3 regions of the Ferdinandcohnia sp. Marseille-Q9671 genome follow, and region 3 is predicted to be linked to each of the others. Evidence: predicted binding sites of a transcription regulator. Region 3 holds the regulator's gene; each other region holds the start of a gene.
The links. Region 3 encodes Rex, which represses fermentation and respiration genes when NADH is low (regulators of the CRP and FNR family bind a similar motif). Its sites were predicted from a motif close to TTGTGAAATATTTCACAA; they were not measured.
Positions count from the first base shown of each region.

Region 1: the regulator Rex is predicted to act here: its motif matches at 5,715-5,732, upstream of ACWNMY_RS17000 (cytochrome C oxidase subunit II).
Region 2: the regulator Rex is predicted to act here: its motif matches at 4,900-4,917, upstream of ACWNMY_RS00275 (hemerythrin domain-containing protein).

Region 1 is NZ_CDRJTA010000004.1:351,897-362,186, forward strand. It holds gene ACWNMY_RS16960 (Crp/Fnr family transcriptional regulator) at 1-567, opposite strand, end outside; gene ACWNMY_RS16965 (hypothetical protein) at 734-859, opposite strand; gene ACWNMY_RS16970 (DUF2249 domain-containing protein) at 1,053-1,283, shown strand; gene ACWNMY_RS16975 (molybdenum cofactor guanylyltransferase) at 1,430-2,044, shown strand; gene ACWNMY_RS16980 (DUF5316 domain-containing protein) at 2,194-2,436, shown strand; gene ACWNMY_RS16985 (TIGR04053 family radical SAM/SPASM domain-containing protein) at 2,759-3,883, shown strand; gene ACWNMY_RS16990 (Crp/Fnr family transcriptional regulator) at 4,139-4,846, opposite strand; gene modB (molybdate ABC transporter permease subunit) at 5,021-5,674, shown strand; gene ACWNMY_RS17000 (cytochrome C oxidase subunit II) at 5,929-6,453, shown strand; gene ACWNMY_RS17005 (cbb3-type cytochrome c oxidase subunit I) at 6,466-7,947, shown strand; gene ACWNMY_RS17010 (SCO family protein) at 7,940-8,545, shown strand; gene ACWNMY_RS17015 (hypothetical protein) at 8,556-9,191, shown strand; gene ric (iron-sulfur cluster repair di-iron protein) at 9,390-10,097, opposite strand; gene ACWNMY_RS17025 (methyl-accepting chemotaxis protein) at 10,284-10,290, shown strand, end outside.
Region 2 is NZ_CDRJTA010000001.1:58,801-69,090, forward strand. It holds gene ACWNMY_RS00250 (YdcF family protein) at 1-298, opposite strand, end outside; gene ACWNMY_RS00255 (thiamine pyrophosphate-binding protein) at 571-2,205, opposite strand; gene ACWNMY_RS00260 (ester cyclase) at 2,439-2,636, opposite strand; gene ACWNMY_RS00265 (MBL fold metallo-hydrolase) at 2,765-3,526, opposite strand; gene ACWNMY_RS00270 (Lrp/AsnC family transcriptional regulator) at 3,654-4,064, shown strand; gene ACWNMY_RS00275 (hemerythrin domain-containing protein) at 4,309-4,818, opposite strand; gene ACWNMY_RS00280 (AAC(3) family N-acetyltransferase) at 5,005-5,742, shown strand; gene ACWNMY_RS00285 (hypothetical protein) at 5,839-6,297, opposite strand; gene ACWNMY_RS00290 (hypothetical protein) at 6,421-6,918, opposite strand; gene ACWNMY_RS00295 (hypothetical protein) at 7,287-7,904, shown strand; gene ACWNMY_RS00300 (D-serine ammonia-lyase) at 8,172-9,533, opposite strand; gene ACWNMY_RS00305 (carboxymuconolactone decarboxylase family protein) at 9,643-10,290, opposite strand, start outside.
Region 3 is NZ_CDRJTA010000002.1:174,506-184,795, forward strand. It holds gene ACWNMY_RS12585 (ABC-F family ATP-binding cassette domain-containing protein) at 195-2,129, opposite strand; gene moaC (cyclic pyranopterin monophosphate synthase MoaC) at 2,423-2,908, shown strand; gene ACWNMY_RS12595 (redox-sensing transcriptional repressor Rex) at 2,992-3,633, shown strand; gene ACWNMY_RS12600 (twin-arginine translocase TatA/TatE family subunit) at 3,669-3,860, shown strand; gene tatC (twin-arginine translocase subunit TatC) at 3,877-4,626, shown strand; gene ACWNMY_RS12610 (YdiK family protein) at 4,683-4,886, opposite strand; gene ACWNMY_RS12615 (CPBP family intramembrane glutamic endopeptidase) at 4,890-5,627, opposite strand; gene groES (co-chaperone GroES) at 5,980-6,264, shown strand; gene groL (chaperonin GroEL) at 6,321-7,955, shown strand; gene ltrA (group II intron reverse transcriptase/maturase) at 8,937-10,290, shown strand, end outside.

The DNA.
Region 1 (10,290 bases), on a different contig from region 3:
AATCATATTGGCTAGTTCACGATTCGTAAATTGAGTAGTAAGCTTAAAACGATTTCCTATTTTTTCACCATTACTCCTACATAATCGAAGCAACAGCATCACAATTTGTTCTTGAGTGTTTAATAGGATTTGCTCTTCTAATCGTTTCTGTAGGTCGATAATCTTTTCACCAAGAACTTTGAAGATTTTAATACAAAGTTCCGGGTACTTTATCAATATTTCCTCAAACTTATCAATTGGAGTATAGATAATAGTTGCATCCTCCATTATTTCTGCATGAGCAGGATATCCCCCTTTTCTAAAGAAGCCTGCATGTGGAAACATTTCCCCAGCTTCGAGTACGGAGACAATTTGTTCCTTTCCGTGCATATCTGACTTGTAAATCTTTACCTTACCAGATTGAATGAAGAATACACGATCTAGGGGATCATCTTGCATAAATACAAACATTTTTTGTCTATATAATCGTGACTGAGAAATCTCGATAATAGGTTCAAGTTCTTCACGAGTTAATTCTCGAAAAAGAGGAACTGTTTTTAATTGTTCCTGTATAGATGGTAGTCCCATCAACTTCACTCCTTGTAATTAAAAGTACCTTATCTTAAGTGTAGCAATCTCCCGTTTTGAGACTGTGATTTGCATCACATGTGATGCGAATCATGATCACTATTCAAAAAATAGACACAAAAAAACTAGGAGAATCAGTCTCCTAGTTAATCAATATTGTTTTGACTTATTCTTCTGCACAATCAAAACACAAAATTCCTTTTTTATCTTCAAGTACAACACCATTAATGAAGCCTTCCAAACAATAAATCTCTTTATCACATTCGGCACAATTTCCTACTAATTCTTTCATCTGTTTCACCTCGTCATTAGTTATCCACGAATCAAGGAGGTTATACAAGATGCACGTGGTAATCTCTTTTTTTATTATCCCATATTTTGAAAAGAGATATGATAAAAAACATATCAACACAGTGATAAGATTCACTACATCACGTAAAGGCCTTCGATACAATGAACCCATAAAACAAAAGGAGGAATTATAAATGGTATTTGCAGCAAAAGTAAATGCGCCAGATTATGCACCGAAGGATAAGCATCCAACAATCTTTAAAACATTTGATAGCCTACAATCAGGTGAAATCATGGAACTTACAAATGACCATGATCCAAGACCACTTCAATATCAGTTTATGATGGAACGAAGCGATGAATTCACATGGGAATATCTTGAAGAAGGCCCAGAAGTATGGCGGGTTGCAATCGGTAAAAGATAAGAATTCTTTTAATCTCTCACTATGTAGACAAATGTCATTTCTGAATTTGTCTACATTTTTTTTTGGTTGAATTGTAGCCTTATTAAGAGAATCAGTTTGGTCTTGTCTATCCTTCGTGATAATATGAAGAAAAAAGGAAGATTTCAGTGAAAAAACAAAATATAATGGGGATTATTCTAGCAGGTGGGGAATCTAGAAGGTTTGGAAGCCCTAAAGCATTTGCTACACTTCATAATAAATATTTTTTCGAATATGCGATCGATGCACTTCAGGGTAATGTAGATAACATTAATATAGTAAGCCATCCTAGACTAATCAATCAGTTTCAGAAACACGTTACCTTAAAAATTGTGCAAGATGTACCACAGTTCCAAGGATATGGTCCCTTAGCAGGATTAATAACCGCCATGAAAGAGGACAAAGCAGATTGGTATGTTGTTTTGCCATGTGATACTCCTTTTGTTACCAATAACCTAGTAAAACAACTTATCTCATATACAACTAACAAAGACATAGATGCGGTTGTTCCAGTCATCGATGGAAGGAAGCAACCATTAGTCGCGATTTATCATTCAAGAGTTGCACAAAGGATAGAAGAACTGCTATTCGAGAAAAGGTTTAAATTAAGCTTTTTGTTGGATTCTTGTAACGTGAGGTATGTAACAAATGACAATTTGGAGTTACAAGGATTAGAGTTTGAGAATATTAACAATAAAGAAGAATATGAAAAAGCAAAGCAGAGGCCAAATGATTCAAGGTAGAAACTCTAAATGTTTAAAAAATGGAGGTGTATACACATAATTATCAGAAAAATACGATAAAATAGAAGTACCAGGTACTTTTGGAAGGAGGGATTATTCTGAGAGTAGGCTTATTATTAGGCATTATAACCTCTGGACTTCTATTTTTTATGGGTTTGTCTACTCAACAATTTGAAGCGTATTCTGTTATCTCTGGCACACTTGGGATTATTTGTTTATTGTTAGCAGGAATTGTATCAGAAACTTTTGTAAGCGGAGATCGTGCAAGAGCGAATTATTATACTGAACCTAAGAAAGACCGAAAAAGGAAATTTCGGTATTCGTATATATTTTTCCTCTTGGGGGTTCCTAACCTACTTGTAGCACTGGCTTTAACCCTCAAATACATGTAATATTTCTTCATTATATATTCTTCGATTAGTTAACTTCAAAATAATTTCTTTAACCGTGTAGAAAGATTGAACATAAAGTATATTCAAATGTTTGCTCTAAGTGGCAGAGGTTCTATAGTCCAGTTAATTGATAAGAAACTATGCGAGTTATACTAGAAAAATAATCTTCTGGTATCGGCTTGTTTTCTTTAATTAGGTGGGCTCCATAACCTCCACTAGATTTGTGAACAATTTTGGACACCTTCCTTTTGTGTGATATGCCTCACATAATTCACTTTTCTATAGTGATAAAATGTGGACATTACAAAAGGAGGATGGCCTCATGTTTGAAAGGGACTATAATAAAGATCCATTTATTGTGATTTGGGAGCTGACAAGGGCTTGTCAGCTTAAATGTCTACACTGTCGTGCGGAAGCACAGTATACAAGAGACCCAAGAGAGCTTTCTTTTGAAGAAGGTAAAAACCTAATTGACCAAATTTATGAAATGAATAATCCAATGCTTGTTTTCACTGGCGGGGACCCTTTAATGCGCCCTGATGTTTATGATATTGCAGATTATGCAGTTAAAAAAGGTGTACGTGTGTCTATGACACCTAGTGCAACCCCTAATGTGACAAAAGAAGCAATTGAAAAAGCAAAGGAAGTTGGACTAGCAAGGTGGGCATTTAGTCTAGACGGCCCGACTGCAGAAATACATGATCATTTCAGAGGCACAAAGGGATCGTTTGACTTAACAATGAATGCAATTAGGTATTTGCATGAACTTGAAATCCCCATCCAAATCAACACAGTTATTTCAAGGTATAATTTTCACGTTTTAGATGAAATGGCTACGTTAGTAGAGGATCTGGATTGTGTTTTATGGAGTGTCTTTTTCCTTGTACCCACTGGACGCGGAAAGGATTCAGATATGATTTCCCCAGTTGAACATGAGCAGGTCTTTCGTTGGCTATATGATTTAAGTAAGCGTGTGAAATTCGATATAAAAACAACGGCTGCTCAGCACTACAGACGTGTTGTAATCCAATCAAAAATGCGGGAAACAAAAGACATCGAAAAACAAATTCGATATGAAGATGCGCTTATGCAAGGAAAGACTGGACAAATTGATGGACTTGGAAGAGCCCCACAAGGTGTAAATGACGGAAACGGATTTGTCTTTATTTCTCATATTGGTGACGTGTATCCAAGTGGTTTGCTTCCTGTAAAAGCTGGTAATATTCGTGAGACTCCAATAGCTGAAATTTATCGTGAATCACCTATATTCAAAGATCTTCGCAATCCTGATAAGTATAAAGGAAAATGTGGAGTATGTGAATTCAGACATGTATGTGGTGGCTCACGTTCTCGTGCGTATGCCATGACGGGAGATTATATGGAGAGTGAACCATTCTGTGTATATATTCCAAAAGCTCTTCGTACTAAAGAAAAAACTGCAAGATAAGAACAAAGGCCCATTTCCATGGGCCTTTCAGACTGTTGACAAACGCTCGCATACAGCGTTGCTTGCCTCTCTCGTCCGCTCATGAAGGCAACTTCTATTCGCGTCTTCGATCGACTGCGCGCCTTGTCTGACAAGTGTTTTCAAGACAGTCTGGGGAAAGTAATTTATTTTTAGAAGTACTGTGAAAAATCGTGTAGACAAAGTCAGTACTGACTTTGTCTACACTCTGAAAGGCCCATTTCCATGGGCCTTTACTTATTCAATACTACAATATTTTGCTGGACAATCTTCACATTGTATTTCATTTTTTATATAGGCCAAATCGTGTATGGTAATATATCCTTTTGAAACAGTAATTACATGTTTATCACGCAATTCATGCAGCATTCGGTTCACACTTTCCCTTGTTGTGGCACAAAAATTAGCCAACTCCTGATTTGTTAAATGAAGGTTAATCAAAATACCATTTTCTTTATTAACCCCATAGCTATTTGTCATCCTAACTAGTGTCGAATAAAGTGCTCCTTTCTTTCCCAATAAGACGAGGTCTCTAAATTTAGTTTGCGTTTTTCGAAAATGATCACTCATCCATTTCATGAATTCAAATGCAAGACTGGTATTTTCAAAAAGTTTTCTTTCTAAGACTTCCTTTTGAATAACGGCTATTTCACTATCTTCTAAAATACGGCAATCAAATAAATACTTTGGATCATCTGTAAACAATGTTAATTCTCCAACAATTTCATTTTGGCCGCATATACGAAGCGATAATTCACTACCATCAGATGTTCCTTTGCTAACTCTTACACGACCGGATAGAATAAGATATAATTCTGATGCTTTCATTCCCTCTCTAAATAGAGAAGCACCTTTTTCTACTTTGAGAGTATGGTTGGCAGATTGTAAAAGCTCTTTTAATTCATGTGAAAGAGTGGGTTTCTGTATTGTCTCTCTTTGATTCATAGATAACACCTTCTTACGTTAGAATGCTATATTTTGTTCTATTGTGATAATATAATGGTAGTCTATCTAGTGGGTGTTACATAAATCACACTTTTTATAAAAATAGAGCATAAACCTTTGCTACAAAAGAAATAGATACTATATGAACATTTTTTAACAATTGAGGTCTTAGCTATGGAACAGCTTTTTTGGTCCCCTATTAAACTATCTATAACGATTGCAATCACATCAGGTTGCATCGTCTTACTTCTTGGTTTGTTAGCAGGAAAATCGATGGCGCGTAGACAGTTTAGGGGAAAACTTATTGTAGAAACAATTTTGATGCTACCACTTGTACTACCTCCTTCAGTAGTAGGTTTTTTATTAATTGTTATTTTTGGGAGAAATAGTATTGTGGGAGTATTTATTGAAAACGTAACGGGTCAATCGATCATGTTTACGTGGTGGGCGGCTGTTATTGCTTCGACTGTTGTTGCATTTCCGCTCATGTATCAATCTGTAAAGACAGGCTTCCAATCAGTAGAAACAGACATTGAGGATGCTGCTAGGACAGATGGAGCAAATGAATTTTCTATCTTTCTATTTATTTCCATTCCCTTATCAATAAAAGCTATCATTACAGGCTTTATCTTAAGCTTTACACGTGCCTTGGGAGAATTTGGTGCAACTCTTATGTTCGCAGGAAACATACCTGGGAAGACACAAACATTACCGACAGCTATTTATGTAGCCATAGACAGTGGGAATATGGAATTGGCCTGGCTATGGGTTATTACGACGATTTTTATCTCATTTTTAATGCTAGCAGCGACATATTTAATTAAATAGAAAAAGACACATTCTTGACAAGAATGTGTCTTTTTCTATTTTGTGACAAACTTAACAGATTTATGGATCTGTAATATGTGAAACTTTTATTGAGAGAGAAATACATAGCTTAACAGAGGATGTTCAAAAAGTCACCAAATGATAAGTTACTAATTGGGTTGGCACTCGACCACTTTGGTCCTAGAGTCTACCTTTCCTTTATTTCCTCGCTTTTCGAATCATTTTTTGAACACTATTTATAGGAGGGTTATCTATTGTATCAAACAGCTGCATGGTATCTTTCAATACTGTTAATGACATTTATTGCAATCATTTTTATTTTTGTGGTTTTGAATACCAACAAAAGGATAGCGTATGAAGGTATACAGAAAAAGTGGTATCGCTTTCGAACAGCTTATTTCATTGTTCTTCTGATTGTATTGGGTACAGTAACTTATTTCACGCTACAGGATTTACCTTTCGAACGACCAGTATACGGAGAAGGAGAAGATCCTATCTTGGTAAATGTGGAGGCAATTCAATTTGGTTGGAATATGAGTCAGACAGAATTCAAGGTAGGGGAGCCGATTGAATTCCATGTAACAAGTGCTGATGTAAATCACGGATTTGGTATTTATGACAAAGATATGAATCTATTGGCGCAAACACAGGCGATGCCTGGCTATACAAATAATGTTTTCTACACTTTTGAAAAACCAGGGACATATCAAATTTTATGTTTGGAATACTGTGGATTAGCTCACCATGTAATGATTGGTGAAATTGCCGTTACAAACTAAGGGGGACTTTCAATGGCTACTATTACAATGGGAGATTCAAAACCCTCCCAAAATCGAACGCTTATCATGTATCTACTAACTGGCAGTCTAGTTATTTTACTTATGATGATATTTGGAGTCTTAATGTTACTTGCACAAGGAAATATGATTGATGTTGATCCAGGTTTCTTTTATGAAATTCTAACGGTCCATGGAACCGGTATGGTAGGTGCATCAGCATTGTCTGCAGCAGCAGTTATGTGGTACTTCCTAAGCAAATATGTTCAACTAAACAAAGGGATTTTTATTTCAAATTTTATCTTCTTTATTATCGGGGTAGCAATGGTATTGGTAGGTATCTTCAGCTTTGACTTTGCGGGGGGATGGACTTTCTTGTATCCATTACCTGCAATTTCGGCTGGAGGATGGGGAGTTGTAGGAGCAGCTCTATATCTTGGAGGTATGCTTGTAATAGGTGTTGGATTTTTATTACTGTATTTAGATGTTGCAAGAGCAATTATTAAACAATATGGGAGTTTAGGAGGCGGGTTAGGCTGGTCAATTGTCTTTGGGAAAAAGAAAGGCTATGGTCCTCCTGCGGCTGTTGTAGCGAGTACAATGGTTGTGATTGTGAACATCACAGCACTGGTATCTGGGGCAACCATTTTAGTTATGAGCCTTATAAATCTATTTATACCAACCATTACAATTGACCCACTGCTTGCAAAAAACCTAACATATGCGTTTGGTCATATATTTGCAAATTCAATTATATATATGGGTGTTATTGCTGTTTATGAAATTTTGGCATTGTACACAAATCGTCCATGGAAAGCAAATCGGCCATTTCTCATCGCGTGGAACTGTTCAACGTTATTTACAATCATCATTTATCCCCACCATTTATTAATGGACTTCGCACTACCGAAATGGATGATTATCCTGGGGCAAGTATTATCATATGCAAATGGATTACCGGTATTAGTTGTTACTGCGTACGGTGCCCTAATGATTGTTTTTCGATCAGGTATTAAGTGGGATATTGCATCATCTTTTATTTTTTTATCAATGTTTGGCTGGGTGGTTGGTGTAGTACCAGCGATTATTGATGCAACGATTGTTATTAACCATGTTATGCATAATACGAAGTGGGTGCCAGGACATTTTCATATGTATATGGGATTGGGTGCTACAGCAATGTTGTTTGGTTTTATGTATTACCTTGCAAAAGTAAATAAGAAAAATAAAGAAACATCACTGGATGCAATCAGTTTCTGGGTGTATGTCATGTTTTTCCTTGGTTTATGTGGTTCATTCCTCTATTCCGGGAAAGCAGGGGCACCAAGAAGATGGGCAGAACATTTCCCAGAATGGATTCCATTTGATCGAATTGGAGTCGTGTTTGGAATCTTTATTATTTTAGCCGTTTTAACATTTGTTCTACGTTTTTGGAATTTTTCTAGATCCATTGATAGTAGCTTTAGAGAAGATATAGGACCGAGTCAGCATGCGTAAATGTATAAGTATTCTATTTGCACTTATGGCCAGCTTATCATTGCTATGGGTAGGGACAGATGGATTTCGAGCCTTTACAGCTGAAAAAGCTAGAATACTTACATTGGAAAGGGAGCAGCCAAGGCTCCCTGCTGCTACATTACTTGATTCTAATTATGAAAGTTTTAATATAAAAGAGTTAGATGAGAAATATGCGCTATTGACGTTTATGTATACGTCATGTGGAGATGTATGTCCAGTTCTCGAAACAAACTTTGCTGAAATCTATGAAAATATCCCAGCCGATATACGAGGAGAAGATATTGTCCTACTTAGCATAAGTTTTGATCCAGAGCATGATTCTCCAAGTGTTTTACATGCATATTCAGAGCATTTTGGAGCGGATGGAGATCAATGGAAAATGGCTACAATACAAGATAAGAAAGAATTAGAGGGTGTTTTAGATGCATTAGAGGTAATCGTGATACCAAATGAATATGGAGGATATGAGCATAATTCAGCTTTCTATGTTATTAATCCAGAGGGTAAATTAACAAATATATTTGATTACCAGTCGCCACAAACTGTCATAAATTATTTAGACACTATTCTTTTCTAGAGGTGAAATGATGTTCCGGAATCGATATCTATTTGTAGGGCTACTATTACTTCTAATTCTTATCATGCCATATGTTAGGGTAACATTAGAGGCGAGTATGATTGGAACAATGCTTGTTCAAATCCCCTTGCTTATTTGTAGTGGCTATTTACTAGCAAAAGGCTTTCCGCGGAAATGGCATGCCTTATTTGGATATCTCAATGAAAATGGCATCCCTGGCATAGTAGTAACGTTATCCGTTATAGCATATTGGTTTTTACCTCGGTCAATTGATGGCGCCTTAAATGAAATATTAATGGAAATCTCAAAGTATATGACACTACCATTCGTTGCAGGGATTTTAATGTACTATAGCTGGAAGTTACTTGGACCAATTAGCAAAGCATTTATCTGGGCGAATGGTATTTCAATGATTTTTGTTATGAGCTGGCTTTATACAGTCTCACCTGTAAGATTATGCAATAATTATTTAGTTACGTCCCAACAACAACTAGGAAAAGCAATGTTTATAGTAGGACTAGGTATTTGTGTACTTTTTATTGGTCGTGCTTTTATTGGCAAGCCGTTGGTAACGAGAAACAAGAAAACTGACAAGTTCCTAATTGTAAAAGAGGAAATGGTTTATCAAAAATTAATAAAAAGATAATAACCACGATTTAGTTTAAAAATCGTGGTTATGATTTACCAGGTAAGAAAGTATTAAATTTTGCACGTAGTTTTTGGTGTCTAGCTCCAGGCGAAATGGATCTCTGGTCTAAGACAATCGCTTCTGAAGACAAACAACGACTTCTGTCAGCGCTTGTCTTATGCTTGTCGCCGCTAGGCGGGTTTACTTTGGAGTCAATTAATTTCCTGCTGCAGCTCTTGGGAACAAAATATTATTTTCTAAATGAATATGTTGGAATAAGTCAGCCTCAAGTGCTTCTAAACGCTGGTAGACAAGACGATAGGTTCCGCATGCACCAATTGGTGGCTGAAAATCGTTAGTGATGTCACGGATTTCTTTAATAATCTTACCTGCCTCATCATGGTCGTCTTCTAGTTCTTCCACATGTTTCTTAACTAATATATGGTTTTCCTCAGTAGGTTCTTTCTCAAACGTAACAATTAGAGGAAAAGATTCAGCTTCCTCTTTTATTGTGTGTTGTTCGAGCTCGACTTTCAACTGATTAAATAATGAATGAACTCTAACAAGGTGTGGGTGGTTACCACCATGAACGCGCAGAACCTTCGTTACATAAGGGCTTAGTTGTGGAAGCTCTTCATTTAAATATCGATGATGTTTATTTATAATATGATCTATTAACTCAGAATAGCTAGCAGACTTCCAATCAATTGTTTTCTCATTAAGGTCTTTCGTTTCCAGGTAGAGAGCATTTAATCTAGCTAATACCTCATCCTTAGAAAGATTTCGTTCCTCAAGCGCTTCCTTAAGTGGACGATTTCCTCCACAGCAAAAATCAATTCGATATGATTTAAAAAGGTCTCCAGCCTTTGGAAACTCGGTTACGATTTCTCCAATAATATGTTGTTCTGTGAATATTTGCTCCATTTTCCTTGCCTCCTAAATAGTTTGCTACTTATAGAATAGCTTTTAAGGAAGTAGAATGAGGTGATTACAATCACACTTACAAAAAAATCTTAAATAGAAACAAGAGTGATATACCTCACAGTTGTAAATAGGACATGTTTGGTACGATAAAGCCAAACATAGATAGCTACAAGGAGATGTTCGAAAATGTTTA
Region 2 (10,290 bases), on a different contig from region 3:
GGTCTTCAATTAGTATATCTTTTTCAGGAATCCCTAAAGAAATGGCCTCTCTTTTCATCGAATCGGCCTCCGAGAAATCACTTCCCTCCCATTGCACCCCGCCTGAAAGCAATAGTTTACTGGCTCTGCTTTGCTTATATAATTCCACTGCTTTTGGTAAACGATATTGAACGGCCTTGCTGCTGCCCACCACCAATATACAATCTCCGTTCGCGTAATCATCTTCAATATCTGAAAATAAAAGCTTGGTCAGTTGAGCGTCTGAGAGTTTTTCAACTTCTAACTCAGACAGATACATACTCAAGTCACCCTCCTTTCATAGGTAGTCCTATCTAAAATATACCACAATTTGGAAGCATGACAGTATGTACAAAAGCATCAAAATTTCGTTTTCTCTTATAATTGGGCACGTAAAAATGCTATGGGTCAGAGGGACAGGTTCCGTGACCCAAACCCCTTATCTGCCGGGACGGTTTCCATTACCCTATTTTTTCCATTTTAAGCTCAGAATGAAGGCCAAACCCCCAATGCGATAATGCATTCACACATTAAGGGCTGGCCATGTTTTTCTTACCCCTTCGTCTCCGGATGAACAATAGCCGCTGTTTCAACGGTAACAAGCGATGGTCCATTATCTAAAAATGCTCGTTTTAACGTGCTTTCCAATTCACTTTCATCCTTTATATGATACCCTTTCCACGAGCATGCTTCTGCAATTTTTACGAAGTCAGGGTTTGTCAAGTCAACATCCTTCGGTATACTTCCTTCAGCTAGCATTTTGTCACGTTCCATCTGTAATGCATGATTATTGAAAATGATCACCGTGATAGGTAAGTTGTATCTGACAGCTGTTAGGAGATCGGCTAACGTCATTTCAATTCCACCATCCCCAACAACTGCAACGACTTGCTTTTCCGGGTAACATATTTTTGCTGCTAGGGCAGCAGGTAATCCGAATCCCATCGTACGCCATTCTCCTGAAAAAATGACTTCTTGCTTTGTTGAGCGGAAGTTTCGATTAAACCAAACTGTAATATCACCTGTATCGAGTGTAACAATTGCATCTTCCTGTACAGTATTTTCAATTGCTCTCACGATTCGAGAAGGATGAAGGGGCTGCGTTTTTTGTAACCCCTCTTCCTCATTTTGGTTGGCCCACGTCTCTTTTGCCGTTTGAATCTGGGTTACCCACGCTTGATCTGCTGCGTGGTTTTGAAGGTTCTCTGTTACTTGTGGGACTAGTGTTTCTGCAGGACCAACTACCCCTACCTCAACTGGTATGCCATTTCCGATATTTTCCCTGGCTATGTCAATCTGAATGATTGTTGCCTGCTTGGGAACATACTCTTCTGGCCACCATAAATCTCCTACTAGTAACACGACATCTGATTGTTGAAAAAGCTCTTTGGCATGTGGATTCCCACCTTGTCCGATCCCACCCAAAAGATTTTCACAAGAATCATCGAATGCCCCTTTTGCACCAAGGCTGACTAGGATACCCGCTCCCCAAGCGTTTGCTAATGCCTCTATTTCATGAACGGCTTGTTTTGCCCCAACTCCAGCTAATATCATTGGTTTTTTAGCTGTTTTCATCACATCAACAACTTTGGCGATTTCTGTTTGGTCAATAAGGGAACGACCTTGAATCATTTTTGGTTCACTTCGTACTTTGGCATTTGAGTTCATAGTAAATAGATCCTTTGGTACTGATACATGTGTGACTGCACCTTTTACAAGTGATGTACTCATCGCTTTCACTAAAATATCAGTTACTGCATCTGGATGAGCAAGTAAGGTTGTATATTCAGCCAACGGTTTAATCAGTTCTTGTTGGTCAATATACTGTTTATAGTCTGTTCCAATTTTTTTCGTAGGTGCTTGACCTGTAATGGCCAATACAGGTGCCTTATCCAAGCAGGCGTCTCCAAGTCCGTTTAGGAGATTTCCTAATCCTGGCCCCATTGTTGCGAGACATACACCGAGCCTACCCGTTAGCTTCGCTTCGGCTGAGGCCATCATAGCAGCAACTGATTCATGTTTAACCGCGATAAATTGGATGGTATTTTGCTTTGCAAGCTCATCCATAAATCCAATAATCGCATCACCAACGACCCCGTAAATCCTTTTGACTCCCCACTTTTCAAGTTGATTAATCATCAGTTTTGCAACTGTTTCACTCGACGATTGCTGAGAATTCGAACTCATTATGTACACGTTCTCCTTTGACATTTTTACGCTTTAACATTCCAACTATTGGGGGAATATATACAACTGGGAAACAACGGGACGGTTTTGGTGTCTCTTATTTTTTTATAAATAGGATCTTGTCTCATGATGTTTTAGCATTGGGGGAACTTAGAAGAGTAAAAAATAAAAAAAGACCCAAAATGGGTCAATTTGATACTGATACATTTGATTTGATAACAAAATTAAGCTTCTTATTTAACTGTTATCCCAGTGGCAGGAACACCGAAAAACGAGATACCTGTATTAGTTCCTTCAAAGATGAAGTATGCTGCTACTTGATCACCTTCAGCTATTATGGATTGAATAGGCATTCTAAAGCTAGGTAATGCATCAAAGTCTACAAGCCCTTTTAAACAGGAAAAGGTATATCCAGTTGTGGATGAATACAAGTTTCATGGCAATACTCTTTACGTGCTTCAAAGTTCTCTTGGTCGATGGTTTCATAAAAGTGACGGACCAATTCCTTGTTTTCTTAAACCGACACAACTATTTCTCATTTATTATCTTCCAATAATATTTAAAATGTGTATGATTCTCCGTCAATTGGTACTAGCACATTAGATTCAATCTTTTTTTCTTTAGTATAGTTTTTCAGTTCCTCTCTAGATAAGGACCAGTGGTTAACTGCCTCCATGTGTACGCAAATAATTTTTGCTTCTGGAGCAGCTTTGTAAACTTCATAGACATCTTCTTTCCCCATGACTAGGGAACCACCTTGGAAGAATTGATTATCCCCAGCGTTTACAACAATTACTTCTGGTTCGTTAGTCTCAATTACTTTTTGTACTTCTTCATACCAAACAGTATCTCCCGCAACATATAATGTTTTCTCCGTTGGGTGTTTGAAGACAACCCCACATACTAGACCAGCAAGTTTTAAGATTTCGCCTCTTCCATGCTCGCCCTTTGTTTTCACTAGCTGGATTCCTTCGAACTCTGTTTTCTCTTGTAAAACCTCTACATTTATGAAACCAGCATTTCGAATTTCTATTGCATCTTCTTCATTTTGGGCAAATATTTTAATCTCTTTTGGTAAAGCTTCCTTAGCTGCATCATCCCAATGATCATAGTGCAGATGAGTAACAATAACTGCATCAATACCTTTAATTACATCATCGATAGATGTTGGCAGGCTTACCAAAGGATTATTTTGCTCTTGCCTAGGTGAATTTGGGAAAGGTGGGTAAGTACCTTTTTCAGATAACATTGGATCGATTAAAAACTTTTTACCCGCGTATTCCAAAACGATAGTTGCATTACGAATTTGTTGTATATTCATAGTTATATCTCCTTTTCTTCATAATTTCCTTTGAACATTTTATATACTATACTATGGTTAATAACAGATACATGGCCTAAATAAAGTGTTTCGGTCGTTTGACTTTATTTATGAAGGAGTTAGATAGATGTTAGATAACACGGATCTGCAAATCCTAGATGAACTATCCAAAAACAGTCGGATAACAATGAAAGAATTGGGAGAGAAAGTCCACTTAACTGGACCAGCTACTTCAGCTAGGGTGGCAAAATTAGAGGACAACGGAATTATTGAAGGATATACCATTAAAATTAATCAAGAAAAGCTGGGCTATTCAATTCACGCAATGATCAGTATTATTACAAATAGCCCATATCATAAACCTTATTTGTCATTCTTAAATGCACAAAAAGAGTATGTAATAAATAACTATAAAATTAGTGGGGATAGCTGCTACCTTTTAGAATGTAAATTCCCATCTACTCATGTATTGGATGAGTTCTTAGTGGGTTTGAGTTCGTATGTGAATTACAAATTATCAATAATAATAAATAAGTAATTCTTATAAAGAGATAACTTGTGAAGAAATATACTTAAAGTAATTGGTGATTTAGTTGAGCATAAGGCACATATAAAATACAGCAAAAAGACTAGGAAAAAGTATAATCCTAGTCTTTTATTGTTGATTATGCTTCTGAATATTACGTTAACCCCCTGCTAATTGAGATGTTTATACAAGTTTACTTGCTATACAGAACCCGTTAGATCTTTTTCGTAACTAGAAGTTTGTAGGACATAGTAATCTATCCAACTTGAATCAACCGCTCAAGCTCCTCCTTCTCCACATCCGACAGTATCACCTCTGCCAATGGAAACAGAAATTTTTCTTCTTTTGCGAAGTGTTGTATTAAGGTTGCATACGCTTGAGCGGCGTATACGGTTATCGATTGAATGTCGTTTTCATCAATTTTCTCCCCCGCCTGTTCAGCTTCTTTCATAAAATCCTCTAGATGCTGCTCTGCCTTCTCATGTTCATATTCCATCACTTCGATAATATTGTTTTCCTCTCCAAGGTGACGAGACATCATCGGGAATAACGCTTCATCCTCTCGTTTAGAATGTATCTTAAGTTTAGCTATGAAAGCTAAGACCCGCTCGGATAGTTCGGCAAACAGTTGAAACACAGAAGACCCGGTTTCATATTCTATCTCTTCAATGATTTCATAAAAGAAATCCATCTCTGCCTTCAATGACACGTGCTCGTTCTGTAATTGTTTCAGTGGCGCACTCTCTATAACGGTTACAGTTTCCATCGTCTTCCCCCTATTGGCTCACAAACATGGTCGTCAGTCACATCTTCTACGTAAAAGTATAAGTCAAAAGACTTGTTACCTTTGTGATGAGAATCACTAGCCTTTACAAAAGAAGATTCTAACTCGCCCCACGAGATACGAAATATGGTATTCTATTCCTAATAGAATCTAGAAAGGTAGAATAACATGTATACAAAACAAGATTTACTAGATCATCTCGAGCAGTTAGGTATTGAGCGAAACGGAACATTGCTTGTTCATTCTTCGATGAAAAGTATTGGGCAGGTTGAGGGTGGCGCGGATACAGTCCTTGATGCGTTGTCTGAATATATGAAAGATGGGCTATTGGTTTTTCCAACACATACTTGGTCGTATATAAAAGCTGAAAATCCCAAGTTTTATGTAGAGGAGTCGCCTTCTTGTGTGGGTCTACTAACTGAGCTTTTCCGGAAGCGTCCCGGTGTTGTTCGTTCCTGGCATCCGACCCATTCTGTAGCTGCTTTGGGAAATGGTGCTCAGGAATTTGTTGCTGGCAATGAAAAATTCAATACACCTTGCGCAAGAGAATCGAGTTGGGGGAAATTATTGGACCGAAAGGCATCGATTTTATTAATTGGGGTGGATTTACGTCGTTGTACATATATTCATGGAGTCGAGGAATGGCTTGATATTCCTGGTAGATTAACAGATAGTCACGAACAGCTTTACACCGTATTACCGGATGGAACCGAGATTTCCGTACCTCAAAGACGACATATAGGGCACACCTCTGAAAAATATGAACGGGTGGAAGAAGCATTTCTTGATCAAGACGCAATGTTCAAAGGTTCATTTGGGGATGCAGAAGTTCGAGTTTGCGATACGGTAAAAATGACTGACTTGCTTTATCATATACTAGAGGAAGATCCGGAGATGTTTTCTTGATTCTTACATAAAAGACCTGACCCCAATCATGCTTTTTGTAAAGTGTGGATCAGGTCTTTTTTTATAGAGATTAGTATCAATAATTCTACTAAAAAACTAATTATCATACACAATTTTGCCAGATAAACTTAAGTCAATTAGTAATTGATAACAAATTTCAATCTTTTTATCAGCCGGTAACCTGTTGTATTCTTCAAATTCTAAATCAAAAGTTTCCTTTAACTCTTCATTAAATAAATTTGTGAAAATTGATTGATTTATTTTAGTTAGTTTAGGATAAATATAATTCTCATAGTAATTAATTATTTGGCTATGGTCCCATGACAAAACATCAGATCCTCCTGGACTATTAATGGTTTCCCCTACATAAATTTCCTCTGGGAATGCAATGGGTGTATATAGACCCGCTAACTGAAAACCATCTGGTAAAGAATCCTCAATATTTGGTTTTTCGTAATTATCTAATACGAATTGTTGGATTTGCAAAAATTCTTTAATCTCAGGTATTTCTTCAAAATCTATTAGTTTTTGTTCAATCCATTTGTAATTTTTCATTATAATTTACCTCTTTACCTATAGTAATTCATAAAAACAATGTTTTTCTACTTACCTAAAATACCTTCAGTATTATTTATTTTTTAACAATATTTATTTGTAGAAATCGATTCGTGCATATCATTACCCAAGTCGCCATTCTGTTGAATAAGTTCTCGGTATTCCTTCTTCCTTAATTTTTTTCATCGAATGTTGAGCCTTTAAAATATCCTTTTTGTCGGTTTCACCAGAACCGAATTTTATTATATTCTTTATTCTATTACCTGTCGCTTCGCCTAATATTAGGGCATTTTTATCGAATGTTATGATTTCTAACACTCCATCTTCTTCCTTTAGCCCCGGTCTCGAATTTCCAATCCAAACTAATTTATCTCCTGCTTTTATTCTCCAAATATTCGGTCCATCCACTTTAGCTTTTGGTTTATAACCAGAGTCCAATTTCTCCAAGATTTTATAAACTAATGAATCACTAACTTCTGTAGGATGTAATTCGAACCACGAAGGAATATCTGCCCATCGATTTGTAATAGTTGCATAATCACCATCACTAAGTTTCCAAAAATCAATTATCGAGAGGCTATCAAGATCGAAATAATTCTTAAACCTAAACCATATTAACATGTCTTTTCTCTAAAAGAGAGTCTTATTGTAGTATCATGTTTAACTACTCTTTTCATGTTTCTACCCCCCTATTTAAATAACTATAATAATAGGCATTGTAATTAATTCCGTTATTCTTTTGTAAATATTTCTTCACTAAACTAAATACTTCTAAAATCTATCTTGGCAGCAATCAAGGTATTATATTCCTTTTCTACAAATAAACAATTTAAATATATTCATTTAAGTTATGTTTGCATTGTCCACTTCTTCTTTTTTACGTCTGAAGTTTATGTGTTCACAAAAGGGCCAGTCTTTTTACCCAGTATGTATTTACAGAACTAGTAAATTAATATACTTTTAAATTAGTAAATCTTGGAGGATATTACATGAAAAAGGAAATTAGCTTTTTAATAGACGAAGATTTAGTTGAAAAATTTGAGGCAGCAATATTAGTAAACAAGGAAAACCTGAATAAGGTACTATCAAAATGGATGATCCAGTATGTTTCTAGTAGTTTTTCAAAGGCTGAGTCTGAAAAGGCTTCCCAACCTTCCATCAAATCAAACAATTTAGTTAAGGTTGGGAGTAACTTTTCTAACAACCAAATAGAAACTAAAAAGTTAGATAATCGCATTTCAAAAAAAATAACAAAAGAAATGATTGAGATAGCATATAACTTTGCAAAAAAAGTGTATTTTGGTGAACTAACTAGAACAGAAGGAAAACAGAAGATTTCAACATTTACAGGGATGAACGCTGGATCTGCTCAAGATTATATTACGGATTTTTTAGCTATGATGTCAGGACAGGAATATCATCGTACAATGAGTAATTTCGGAACAGAGTATTATCTAGAGAATATACGAAAGGACTTTGGCAATCAAGCCTTTATGTTAGCTTTGGAGGCTACAGAGAAACATATTAAATATTACAATGCACTTGGGTATGGACAATTAAAGGAAAAAGAAAAAATAGTAAGGAAATTTAAAGAAACAATTAGGTGATAGAGGAATAGGTGCCTGCCATTGTGAGCTAATTGCTCCCAATTGCCCTTTTTAAAATTTGATACAACTATACAATAAAAAAGTTGTATTACGTGTTAATTTTTTATTAGAACTTTCTAGGTTTAAACAATTTATATCATCATTTCTATATTTAATATATTGTAAAAATCCGGTACTATTTTCTTGATACCTTGAATTGTTACTACTAGGGGAGATAACCTCCCCTGCTACATTTTATCTACAGCATGAAGACTCGCTCTACCAAAACTATAAGTTTCTTAACTCCTCTAACCCTGTTTCCACATACGAATCCATCATTTCCTTGGGAACCATACTCCCCCCTGTTGCCCATGCAATATGAACGGAGTGTTCCATTTTATCTGCTACTCTATGTTTTTCCAAATACCCTCTACCTTCTGGCTCTGTAAATAAGCGAGCTGGACCGGGCACTCCTGCTAATGCGGAAGGTTCTAAATAGATGCTTTCTGTTTGAGCCAACAGACTGAGATACGCTAATAAATGATGATCCTCAACCGTATAAACACCACTCAAAAGGTTTTCCAGCGTTCTCCCAACAAATCCTGATGGACGTCCAACCGCTAATCCATCTGCAGCTGTTTTGTTATCAATGCCAAAATCCTGTACCGAAATGTTGTCATGCTGTTCGGTTAACAAGCCAACTAACATACAAGGAGAATGGGTAGGTTCGGCAAAAAAGCAATGAACATGATCCTTGAAAATGAGCTTTAAACCAAACGCCACTCCGCCTGGTCCTCCTCCCACTCCACAAGGAAGGTACACGAACAATGGATGATCTTCATCGATTGTGATGTTCATCGCTTCTAGTTGTTTTTTAAGTCTTGAAGCTGCTACGGCATACCCAAGAAACAAATGTGTGGAGTTTTCATCATCAATAAAATAACTGGTAGGATCATCCAGAGACTGTTTTCTTCCTTGCTCAACTGCCACACTGTAATCTAGTTCATGTTCTATGACTGTTACTCCCTTACTTCTAAGAAGGTCTTTTTTCCATTGCTTTGCTTCAACTGACATATGGACTGTCACGTTAAATCCTAGCTTAGCGCTGATAATCCCAATACTTAACCCCAAATTCCCGGTAGAACCCACAACAATTGAATAATTGGAAAAGAATTGTCTAAATGAGTCACTGTCGAGTTTGGAATAATCGTCTTCCAATGATAGAAGCTTATTTTCAATTGCTAAGTTTTCCGCATGCTGTAAAACTTCATAAATACCACCCCTTGCCTTAATCGATCCAGAAATCGGTAGATGACTATCGCATTTAAGAAGTAACTTGCCCTCAATTTTTTCCGCGAATAAACCCTCAATAGCCTGTTGCATAGTTGGGATTTCTTTCAATGGTGATTCAATAATCCCATTCATCTCCCTTGTTTCAGGAAAGGCACTTGCAAGATAAGGGGCAAATCTTTGTAATCTCTCCTCTGCATCCCGAACATCCTCGACACCCAACGAAACATTCTCTATGGCTCTAGAAAATTCGTGGTATTTCGGATTCCTCCAAAACACTTCTTCCGTTCTTATAAGCTTTTCTAATAAAGGGTATGTCTGTAACCATTCATCCTTTGTTTTCCCTAAAATAACGTCCATCTCAGCACCCCTTTTAGTAACTATAGAGAAGTTTATGTAAGAATTAGAGTTTCATATACCTAAAAAGGCCTGGTCCTAGTTACTTCATAGGAATCGGGCCACTTTTTATTTACTTCTCATCATACGCATTTAGCGCATTCACACTATGTGCCAACGCAGATCCCGCTTTTAACGCAACTGCAACGAAAATCGCTTCAGTGATTTCTTCCAGGTCGGCACCCACTTTTTTCGCATTTTTCGTATGAAGGTCAATGCAATAGGCACAACCTGTTGTGTGAGCACAAGCGACCGCAATCAATTCTTTTTCTTTTTCTGTTAAGTTTACTGCTTTAAGAGATTTCGTATCAAAATCAATAAATGCTTTAAATGCTTCGCCATTCAGGTCAGCAAATTCTTTTAATCTTGCAAAATAGGCTGCTTTGTATAGCTCTTCATCGCCATTTCCATCATAGGCATTAAGAGCATTCACTCCATGTGCTAACGCAGAACCAGCTTTTAATGCAGTTGCCACAAAAATTGCCTCTGCTACCTCTTCTTTTGTAGAGTCATTCTTTTTTGCATTTCCAATATGTAAATCAATGCAATACGGACAACCCGTAATATGAGCTACCGCCACCGCAATTAGTTCCTTTTGTTTCACAGAAAGTTTACCCGCAGCAAGTGCTTGGCTATCAAACTTGATGAACGATTGAAATGCCTCTGGCGCATACTGTTTTAATTCCGGAAGTCTCCCGAAGTATTCCTTTTTGTACAAGCT
Region 3 (10,290 bases):
ATTTGTGGATATTGTGGATAAAACGGTGTATAACTCAATAAAATGTGGAAAAGTCTGAATAAAAGCTTTTTTTATAAAAAAAAACCCCAACTGAATATAAAAATTCAGTTGGGGATAACTTTAACTTACCAGCAGTCCACAAAAAAATAAATGAATTGTGGATAGGTGTAAAGGTCTATATAAACTTTATTTTGTTATCCAGTAGTTTCATGGAGAGATTCCCATTCCTCCATAAGTGCCTCTAGTTTAGATGTACATTTTTCATTCTCTTCATTAATTCGCTGTACCTCTTCGTGATTTTGGTAGACCTCAGGATCACAAAGGAGTTCCTCATTTTGCTCAATTTTCTCTTCAATGGAAGAAATCTCGAGTTCAATTTCTTCGATTCGTCGTTTTCGTTGACGTTCTAGCTTCTTAAGTTCCTTTTCCTGTTCATAGGAGGACTTCTCTTGAACTATTTCACGGTTGTCTACCTTTTTCTCAAGCATGTCTAACCGCGCAAGCTCTTCTGTTTCATATTTCTTTTCAAGATAATAATCGTAGTCACCTAAATACTCTGTCAAACCGTCTGTTGATAACTCAAATACCTTAGTGGCTAACCTATTAATAAAATATCGATCATGTGACACAAAGAGTATAGTACCTGGGTAATCGATGAGTGCATTTTCAAGTACTTCCTTGCTATCTAAATCTAAATGGTTAGTAGGCTCGTCCAGGATGAGAAGGTTGGAGCGTTCTAGCATGAGCTTTGCCAGGGCAAGTCTTGCCTTTTCGCCACCACTTAACGTAGAAACGATTTTTAACACATCATCACCTGAAAATAGGAAATTGCCTAGAACAGTACGAATCTCTTTTTCTGTTTTTAGTGGATATTCATCCCACAGTTCGTTTAACACCCGTTTGTTTGATGTGAGGTTTGCCTGTTGTTGATCATAATACCCAATGGTAACATGTGAACCAAAACGAATTGTTCCATCTACGTGATTAAGTTTATTAATGATTGCTTTTAACAACGTAGATTTTCCAATTCCATTTGGTCCCACTAAGGCAATGCTATCTTCCCGATAGATGTTAAAGTTAATATTTTTGATAATCGGTTTCTCTTTTTCATAAGCAACTGTCATGTCCCGTGCACTTAGTACGTCATTCCCACTTTGTCTGTCAATTTCAAATTTAAACGAAGCAGATTTTTCATCACCTAAAGGCCTGTCCATGAGCTCCATTCGATCAAGCTGTTTTCTTCTACTTTGGGCACGTTTGGTTGTCGATGCCCGTACAAGATTTTTAGCGATAAAGTCCTTGAGTTTTTCCACTTCATCCTGTTGCTTCTCATACTTCTTAAGTTCAAGCTCATAGTTTTCTGCCTTTAATTTTAAGTAATTACTATAGTTACCAACAAATTTGCTACTTGTCGTTCTGGAAATCTCGTATACTTGGTTCACTACCTTATCAAGAAAATATCGGTCATGGGATACGATTAACAGGGCACCAGGATAACCTTGTAGATATTGTTCTAACCATGTTAGAGTACTAATATCAAGGTGGTTGGTCGGTTCATCTAAAATTAATAAATCAGGCTTTGACAATAATAACTTACTTAGAGCTAGTCGAGTTTTTTGACCACCACTTAAGCTTGATATTTTAGTTTGATAATCAAATTCAGAAAAGTTGAATCCATGTAAAATGGAACGGATATCCGCTTCGTACTGATACCCACCTTGTTCTTTAAAGTCCACCTGAAGTTGGTCGTATTCTTCAAGTAATTTTTGGTAATCAGCTTGCTTTGCAATAAGATCTGGGTCTCCCATTTTCGCTTCAAGATCTCGTAAGTGTTTTTCGAGCTTTCGTAAAGGAGCGAAAACGGTTAGCATTTCTTCCCAAATGGAAAGGGTAGATTCAAGACCTGTATCTTGTGCAAGGTAATCAATCTTAACGCTTTTAGGCTTGATAATTTCGCCACTATCATGTGACATATGACCTGCAATTATTTTTAACAATGTCGATTTTCCAGCACCATTACGGCCAACAATGGCAATACGGTCCCGTGTTTGTACTTCGAGTTTTATATTCGATAAAATAAGATCAGCAGCAAAAAACTTTTTGAGCTGATTTACTTGTAGTAAAATCATGTTATTTCACCTCTTGTTTCTAACAACAGTGTATCTTATATTATCTTCATAGAGCAACTGCAATGATAATGTTCACACATGTTTCTAAGACATGTATGGTAAAATAGTGTATAGTTTTAGGGGAGGTTCAAAAAGTCCGGTGAAAATGACACATCGAATTTCTTCGTTGGCTTGCTTTTCCGTTCCTCACGTATTAATTGCATACGTTCCGGTACTCAAAGCTTCGCCGCCTTGAACTTCTTGGTCCTTTTCATCCTCCTTTTGAACACTCAGTTTAGGGGAGGGTTAGATATATGGCTTCATTTACCCATTTTAATGAACAAGGTCGGGCAAAGATGGTCGACATTACAGATAAAGCTGATACAGTCCGTACTGCGATTGCAAAATCAAGTATTGCTGTTAATAAAGTGATATATGAGCAGATTATTAATAATGAAGTTAGCAAGGGAGATGTTCTTGCTGTTTCCCAGGTTGCAGGTATTATGGCAGCCAAAAGAACTTCTGATCTTATCCCAATGTGTCACCCATTAGCATTAAAAGGTGTGGATATTTCGTTTGAATGGGCAGTTGATAGCGACGAGTATATCTTACATATCAATGTAACAGTGAAAACAAAAGGTAGTACAGGGGTAGAAATGGAAGCACTTACGGCTGCGTCTGTTTGTGCATTAACCATTTACGATATGTGTAAGGCTGTTGATAAAGGGATGGTCATCGGGCCAACTTATTTAGCAGAAAAAACAGGTGGAAAGAACGGCAACTTTAAAAGGGAACTATAACAGCTGTGAGTTCAAATGAGGATGATTGGAACTTTTACATTTGAACGTAACATAGAAAGTTCCGAGTTAGTGGAGGAATTAAGGTGAATCTTGAGCAATCAAAAATACCACAAGCAACTGCCAAAAGGCTGCCACTCTATTATCGTTTTCTGAAAAACTTGCATGCTTCAGGTAAGCAAAGAGTGTCTTCAGCAGAACTGAGTGAAGCGGTTAAGGTAGATTCAGCAACAATCCGAAGAGACTTTTCCTATTTTGGGGCTTTGGGAAAAAAAGGATATGGCTATAACGTCAACTATCTATTATCCTTTTTTAGTAAGACACTTGACCAAGATGAATTAACGAAAGTTGCCTTAATTGGCGTTGGAAATTTAGGTACTGCATTTTTACACTATAATTTTATGAAAAATAACAATACAAAAATTGAGCTTGCCTTTGATGTGGATTATAATAAGGTAGGTACTAGTATTGGTGGAGTTGAAGTTCACCATTTAGATGATTTAGAAGAAAAATTACCCGATGATGTAACTGTAGCTATTTTAACAGTACCAGTTGGTGCGGCACAGCCTATAACAGATCGTCTAGCTAATAAAGGAATTAAGGGTATACTGAACTTTACTCCTGCTAGAATTAACGTTCCTGAACATATACGGGTGCACCATATTGATTTAGCTGTCGAGTTACAAGCACTTGTCTATTTTTTAAAGCATTATTCTGGAGAAGAATAGGAATAGATGTTCACTATTGAGGAGGTGACTTGCAGATGGGAAGTCTTGGATTTGGTAGTATTTTATTGATTGTGTTTTTTGCGTTGTTAATTTTCGGACCAAAGAAATTGCCTCAATTAGGAAAAGCAGCAGGTAATACATTGCGTGAATTCAAAAACGCAACAAAAGGTTTAGCAGATGATGACGATGATGATGTAAAAAAGAACGACACTCAAGATGTGAAGTAATGATAGGATGAAACACATGAATGAAAAAGAAATGTCTGTCTTTGATCATATCGGAGAATTAAGAAAACGACTAATCTTTGTAGTTGTTTTCTTCTTCATTGTTGCGTTAGGCAGCTTTTTTCTTGCAGAACCATTGATTCTCTACTTACAAAATGCTGAGGAAGCTAAAGAACTAACAATGAATGCCTTCCGTATGACGGATCCAATAAAAATATATATGCAATTTGCCTTTATTATTGCGCTAGTTATCTCATCTCCTTTTTTACTGTATCAGCTATGGGCATTTATTAGTCCAGGGTTGTATGAGAAGGAAAGAAAGGTAACCTTAAGTTATATCCCTATATCTGTAGGATTGTTTTTAGTAGGGGTTTCATTCTCCTATTTTATTCTTTTTCCGTTTGTTGTGAACTTTATGACTCGATTGGCGGAACGTCTTGAAATTAATCAGGTAATAGGGATAAACGAGTATTTTCAATTCTTGTTACAACTAACTTTACCATTTGGTTTCTTGTTTCAGTTGCCAGTTATCATCATGTTTTTAACAAGGTTGGGATTAGTAACACCGATGTTTCTTTCTCAAATCCGTAAGTTTGCGTATTTCATTCTTTTAGTAATTGGAGGCTTAATTACCCCTCCAGAGTTGATTTCACATCTAATGGTGACTGTTCCATTATTTGGATTGTATGAAATCAGTATTCTCGTTTCGAAGAGTGCCTACAGAAAGGTATTGAAGGCAGAAATGCTAGCAGCTAATGGCATGGAGTAGCGAAAAGTGGAAGGGCGCCTAGAGCTAGTCATAAAAAATAACCTCTAAGACAGAGGTTATTTTTTTGTGACTTTTTTTATTTTACTGTGTAAGGCAAACATCCGGATTGCCACACCAAAATCAAAAGTTGCGACTAGTGCAAGAAGGATTGTGGAAAAGTTCCATATTGTGTCCGTAGCACTTCCAATCGCTATATAGGTAAAAAGAATGCCCATTAACGCGTATATGATGCCCATCGCAAAAGGTGAAGTTCTTCGCATAGACTAAAAGCCTCCAATAAATATCGATTGTAGCTTATCGGTTTCCTTCATAATCCTCTCTATATCATCTGCAAAAATCGTCTGTCCCACTACAACAAATGTGTTCATCGCAACATGTGCAAATATCGGAACGATAATCCGTTTTGTATGTACATAAAGGAATGCAAAGGTAAAGCCCATAGCAGTATAAATAAGAATGTGAGTGAAATCCATATGAACCACTGCAAAGATTAAGGAGCTAATCAGAGCAGAAATAAAGAAGCCAAATTTTTTATATAAGGACCCAAATATAATCTGACGAAAGATAATTTCTTCAAGGATTGGACCAATAATAGAAACAACAATCACCAGTAATGGCAGTGACTTTACAAGGGCCATAATTTCTTGGGTATTTTCAGAACCAGGCTCAATACCAAAAACATAAATTTCAATATTCGCTGCAAGAGCCTGCGCTGTCATAGCCATGAAGATACCTGCAATTGCCCAACCGAAAGCCTCCCCTCTGGAGGAACGTTCAAGGTTTTGGTGTCTTTCCCTTATATCTTGTCGTAATAAATATAAAACAATCGGGAGTGCAGCCACAAAACTAAAGATCGTCCAAAGAGAGATAATTGTATTTTTAGCAGTTTCAGGATCTAAATTATCCCCAACTCCCAAAAGTAAAAGAAGTGGAATACCGAGAGCACCTGAAAATTGCATGAGGATATACGTTAATATAACATACCAATATCTAGCTTTCATGTAAGTCTCCTTTAATTAAACGTTTTTATAAGCGATTTTGTTTCAAACTCTTATTCATGCTTTGTATTGTAACATATATTCATAACTATCTATTAGTATTATGCTAATCCAAATTTTCATAGAGGGAAATTTTTTAAATCTTATGGTTTAAATTTTTTATTCATGACATAGGATAGATAGGTGAGTCAATTTTGCTTGTACAAAAATAGAATCTTTTTTAGAAAATTCGATAGCAAATACTTGCAAAATAGAATCAGATTATTTAATATAATAATTGTGTTAGCACTCAAGTGGTTTGAGTGCTAATAATAAGAAAAAACATACTTACAATTATTTGAGGAGGTTGTTTCACTTGTTAAAGCCATTAGGTGATCGCGTTGTTATTGAACTAGTTGAATCAGAGGAAAAAACTGCAAGCGGAATTGTACTACCAGATTCTGCAAAGGAAAAACCTCAAGAAGGTAAAGTTGTTGCTGTAGGTACTGGTCGTGTACTAGACAGTGGTGAAAGAGTTGCTTTAGAGGTTGCGGTTGGTGATCGCATTATCTTCTCAAAATATGCTGGTACTGAAGTGAAATACGAAGGTACTGAATACTTAGTTTTACGTGAAAGTGACATTCTAGCTGTTATAGGATAATAGGAAAACAGCATTAAATATCATAGAATACTTATTATTTGAGGAGGGCTTACAAAATGGCAAAAGAAATTAAATTTAGCGAAGAAGCACGCCGTTCTATGCTACGCGGTGTAGATGCATTAGCAAATGCTGTAAAAGTAACATTAGGACCAAAAGGACGTAACGTGGTTCTTGAGAAAAAGTTCGGTTCACCTCTTATTACTAATGATGGTGTTACAATTGCAAAAGAAATTGAACTTGAAGATGCATTCGAAAACATGGGTGCTAAGCTTGTTGCTGAAGTAGCTAGCAAAACAAATGATGTTGCTGGTGACGGTACTACTACTGCAACAGTTCTTGCTCAAGCAATGATTCGTGAAGGCTTGAAAAACGTTACAGCTGGTGCGAACCCAATGGTAGTTCGTAAAGGAATTGAAAAAGCTGTAGCAGTAGCTATCGAAGAGTTAAAAGCAATCTCAAAACCAATCGAAGGCAAAGAATCTATCGCACAAGTTGCTGCAATCTCTGCTGCTGATGAAGAAGTAGGTCAATTAATTGCAGAAGCTATGGAGCGTGTAGGTAACGATGGTGTTATCACAATTGAAGAATCTAAAGGTTTCTCTACTGAACTAGAAGTAGTAGAAGGTATGCAATTTGACCGTGGATATGCTTCTCCATACATGGTAACTGATTCTGACAAAATGGAAGCAGTTCTTGAGAATCCATATGTGTTAATCACAGACAAGAAGATTTCTAGCATCCAAGAAATCCTACCAGTACTAGAGCAAGTGGTTCAACAAGGTAAACCATTATTACTAATCGCTGAAGATGTTGAAGGTGAAGCTCTAGCAACTCTAGTAGTGAACAAGCTTCGTGGTACTTTCAATGCAGTAGCTGTTAAAGCTCCTGGATTTGGTGACCGTCGTAAAGCTATGTTAGAAGACATTGCTATCTTAACTGGTGGTCAAGTAATCACTGAAGATTTAGGTCTAGACCTTAAATCAGCTGATATTACTCAATTAGGTCGCGCTTCTAAGATCGTTGTAACAAAAGAAAATACAACAATCGTTGAAGGTGCTGGTGAGTCTGACAAGATCGCAGCTCGTGTTAACAATATCCGTGTTCAAATGGAAGAAACTACTTCTGAATTTGACAAAGAAAAATTACAAGAGCGCCTAGCTAAACTAGCAGGTGGTGTAGCAGTAATCAAGGTTGGTGCTGCAACTGAAACTGAATTAAAAGAACGCAAACTTCGCATTGAAGATGCGCTTAACTCAACTCGTGCAGCAGTTGAAGAAGGTATTGTTTCAGGTGGTGGTACTGCACTTGTGAACGTATATAACAAAGTAGCTGCTATTGAATTAGCTGGTGACGAAGCAACTGGTGTTAACATCGTTCTTCGCGCATTAGAAGAGCCAGTACGTCAAATCGCACACAACGCAGGTCTAGAAGGATCAGTAGTTGTTGAACGCTTAAAAAATGAAGAAATCGGTGTTGGTTTCAACGCTGCTACTGGCGAATGGGTAAACATGTTCGACTCAGGTATCGTTGACCCAACTAAAGTTACTCGTTCTGCGCTTCAAAACGCAGCATCTGTATCAGCTATGTTCTTAACAACTGAAGCAGTAGTTGCTGATATCCCAGAACCAGCTGGTGCTGGTGGCGGAATGCCTGACATGGGCGGCATGGGTGGAATGGGCGGCATGATGTGATGACCGCTCAATCCCTTAATATATAAGGGTTTTGAAGTTATTTGCTAACAAAATGCTAACATAGGGTAAACATAAAAGAGGCTTCTTCAAAAGTTGATCCAACTTTTGAGAAGCTTTTTTGTATTTTATGTTCACCACATTCTCTCGGGTACACACTTACTAATTAACTCTTGTAATACGTAGTAGACTATTTACTGCGCAGAAAGAACCAACTGCTCATAGATTAGAAATTTAAGCAGTTCTTTACACTTGATTTGTTATTTTTAAGTATGATTTACTTTTGTGAAGTGCTTCACTTAAGGAAGAGAAAAGACATTCCTTTGGAATGTCTTTTTGTGCGACGGGCAGTCGCATAGAGTGTTGACCCAGTCGACACTCTTCTTTTCATTATCTGAAAGAGACGTCATTTCGGTGAAACGACTTGTCGACGATAAATGAATTCAATCCCAGATGGTGAAAATCCATCCCCGAGGAGACTGACCTAGCTTGGGAAGCCTAATATCTAGGGCAATACCGTGAGGTATTGTGTTGAAGGAGATGCGGAAAATCGAGAGACCCGTAGGCGACTAGGTAGACCCTAATGCAATAAGTGTGAAGCACGGCGGCGGGATAAGTTGGCGACTTTTCGAAAAGTGAGGAAGCCCACTTGAAGGCATTTTCTTTAGAAGTCAGACCGAGAAAATGTGACTTATTTCGTGATGGTGCAGGGTATGTCTAGAAGGGAAATGTGATGACCCCGTGAGGTCTCCACCTTACCGAACAGGCAGGGTTCTAGTCTATAAGGGTAATCCGAAGTGACGAAGAACGGGAGGAGAAGTCAGACATTCTCGTAGTACGGAAGTAACTTAATGACCATAACATTGAGTGAACGGAAGGGGAATGACCTATGGCTCCAAGCTATGAACGAGATGTAATGGAAACAATCAAGCTACTGCGGTAAAACCGTTTGAATGTACATCAAGGAAAGGCGTGGAATAAGCAATGAATCAAGAATGGAAATTTAAACTACATAGTGTATATGGACAACTTCTTTTTGACCGAAAACTGACTGAAAGTTTTCTGAAAGTGAAAGCTAACAATGGTGCTGGTGGAATAGATGGTGAGACAATAGATAGCTATGAAGTGAAACTTGAAGAAAATATCTTGAATCTTCTAGGGAAACTACGTGAGAAAACGTACCAACCCCAACCGGTTAAAAGAGTATACATTCCAAAGAAGGATGGGAAGAAACGTCCGTTAGGAATTCCAACCATAGAAGACCGTATAGTTCAACAGAGTCTGGTGAATGTCCTACAACCAAAATTTGAAGACCAACTTTTTCATAACTGGTCAGTAGGATACCGCCCTAATCGTGGGGTCAAAAGAGCCTTACAAATTATCTTGTGGAACATAGAACAAGGATACAATCATATTTATGATTGTGATATCAAGGGGTTCTTTGACAATATCCCCCACAAGAAACTTCTTTCAATACTAAAGAAGTATGTTTCAGACCGAACGGTCTTGAAGATGATAGAACAATGGCTTAAAGCAGGACATATGGAAGAAGGAAAGAGAATACATTCTGACTATGGGACTGTTCAGGGCGGAGTTATTTCACCTTTACTAGCCAATGTATATCTTAACGAACTGGATTGGGAATGGGATTTAAATGGGATACGCTTTGTACGTTATGCGGATGACTTTTTACTTTTTGCAAAGTCAAAAGAGGATATAAAGAAAGCCGCTGCAATAACAAAGGATAAATTGAAAGAACTTGGCTTAGAAATCTCTAAGGAAAAGACGAAAATTGTAGACTTTAAGAAAGAAAATTTTGATTTTCTAGGATTTACTTTTCACCATTGGAGAGAGGGAAAGAAAGATAAAAAGCCAGAATTTCATGTAACCCCGAAGGAACAATCCATTAAGGATTTTCGACTCAAGATAAAGGAGAAAACCCGAAAAACTCTCACTTTAAATAAGGAAGAGTGGATTAACCGGGTTAATCCAACTATCAGAGGGAAAGTAAACTACTATGTTACGATTGTGGATGCCATAAAAGAAAATATTAAGTTAAATATACCGAACCATTGTAAAACTAGGTGGGTTCGAAGAACCCTATTAGCCCTGGATGGTTACATAAGAAGAAGGCTAAGAGTAGCCTTCTTCTTATGTAACCATCCATCACAAATAACAGGGAAGAAGATGAATAGTCTCTGGAATAACTCGTTTTTTCTACAGATTAAGCTAATTCCTTCCTACTGGCTTTATTTAAACAAAGCATATGGATACACCAAAGAGCAGTATATTAATAACTTGACTAGAACAGCAAAACGACGATTACAGAATAAAATTA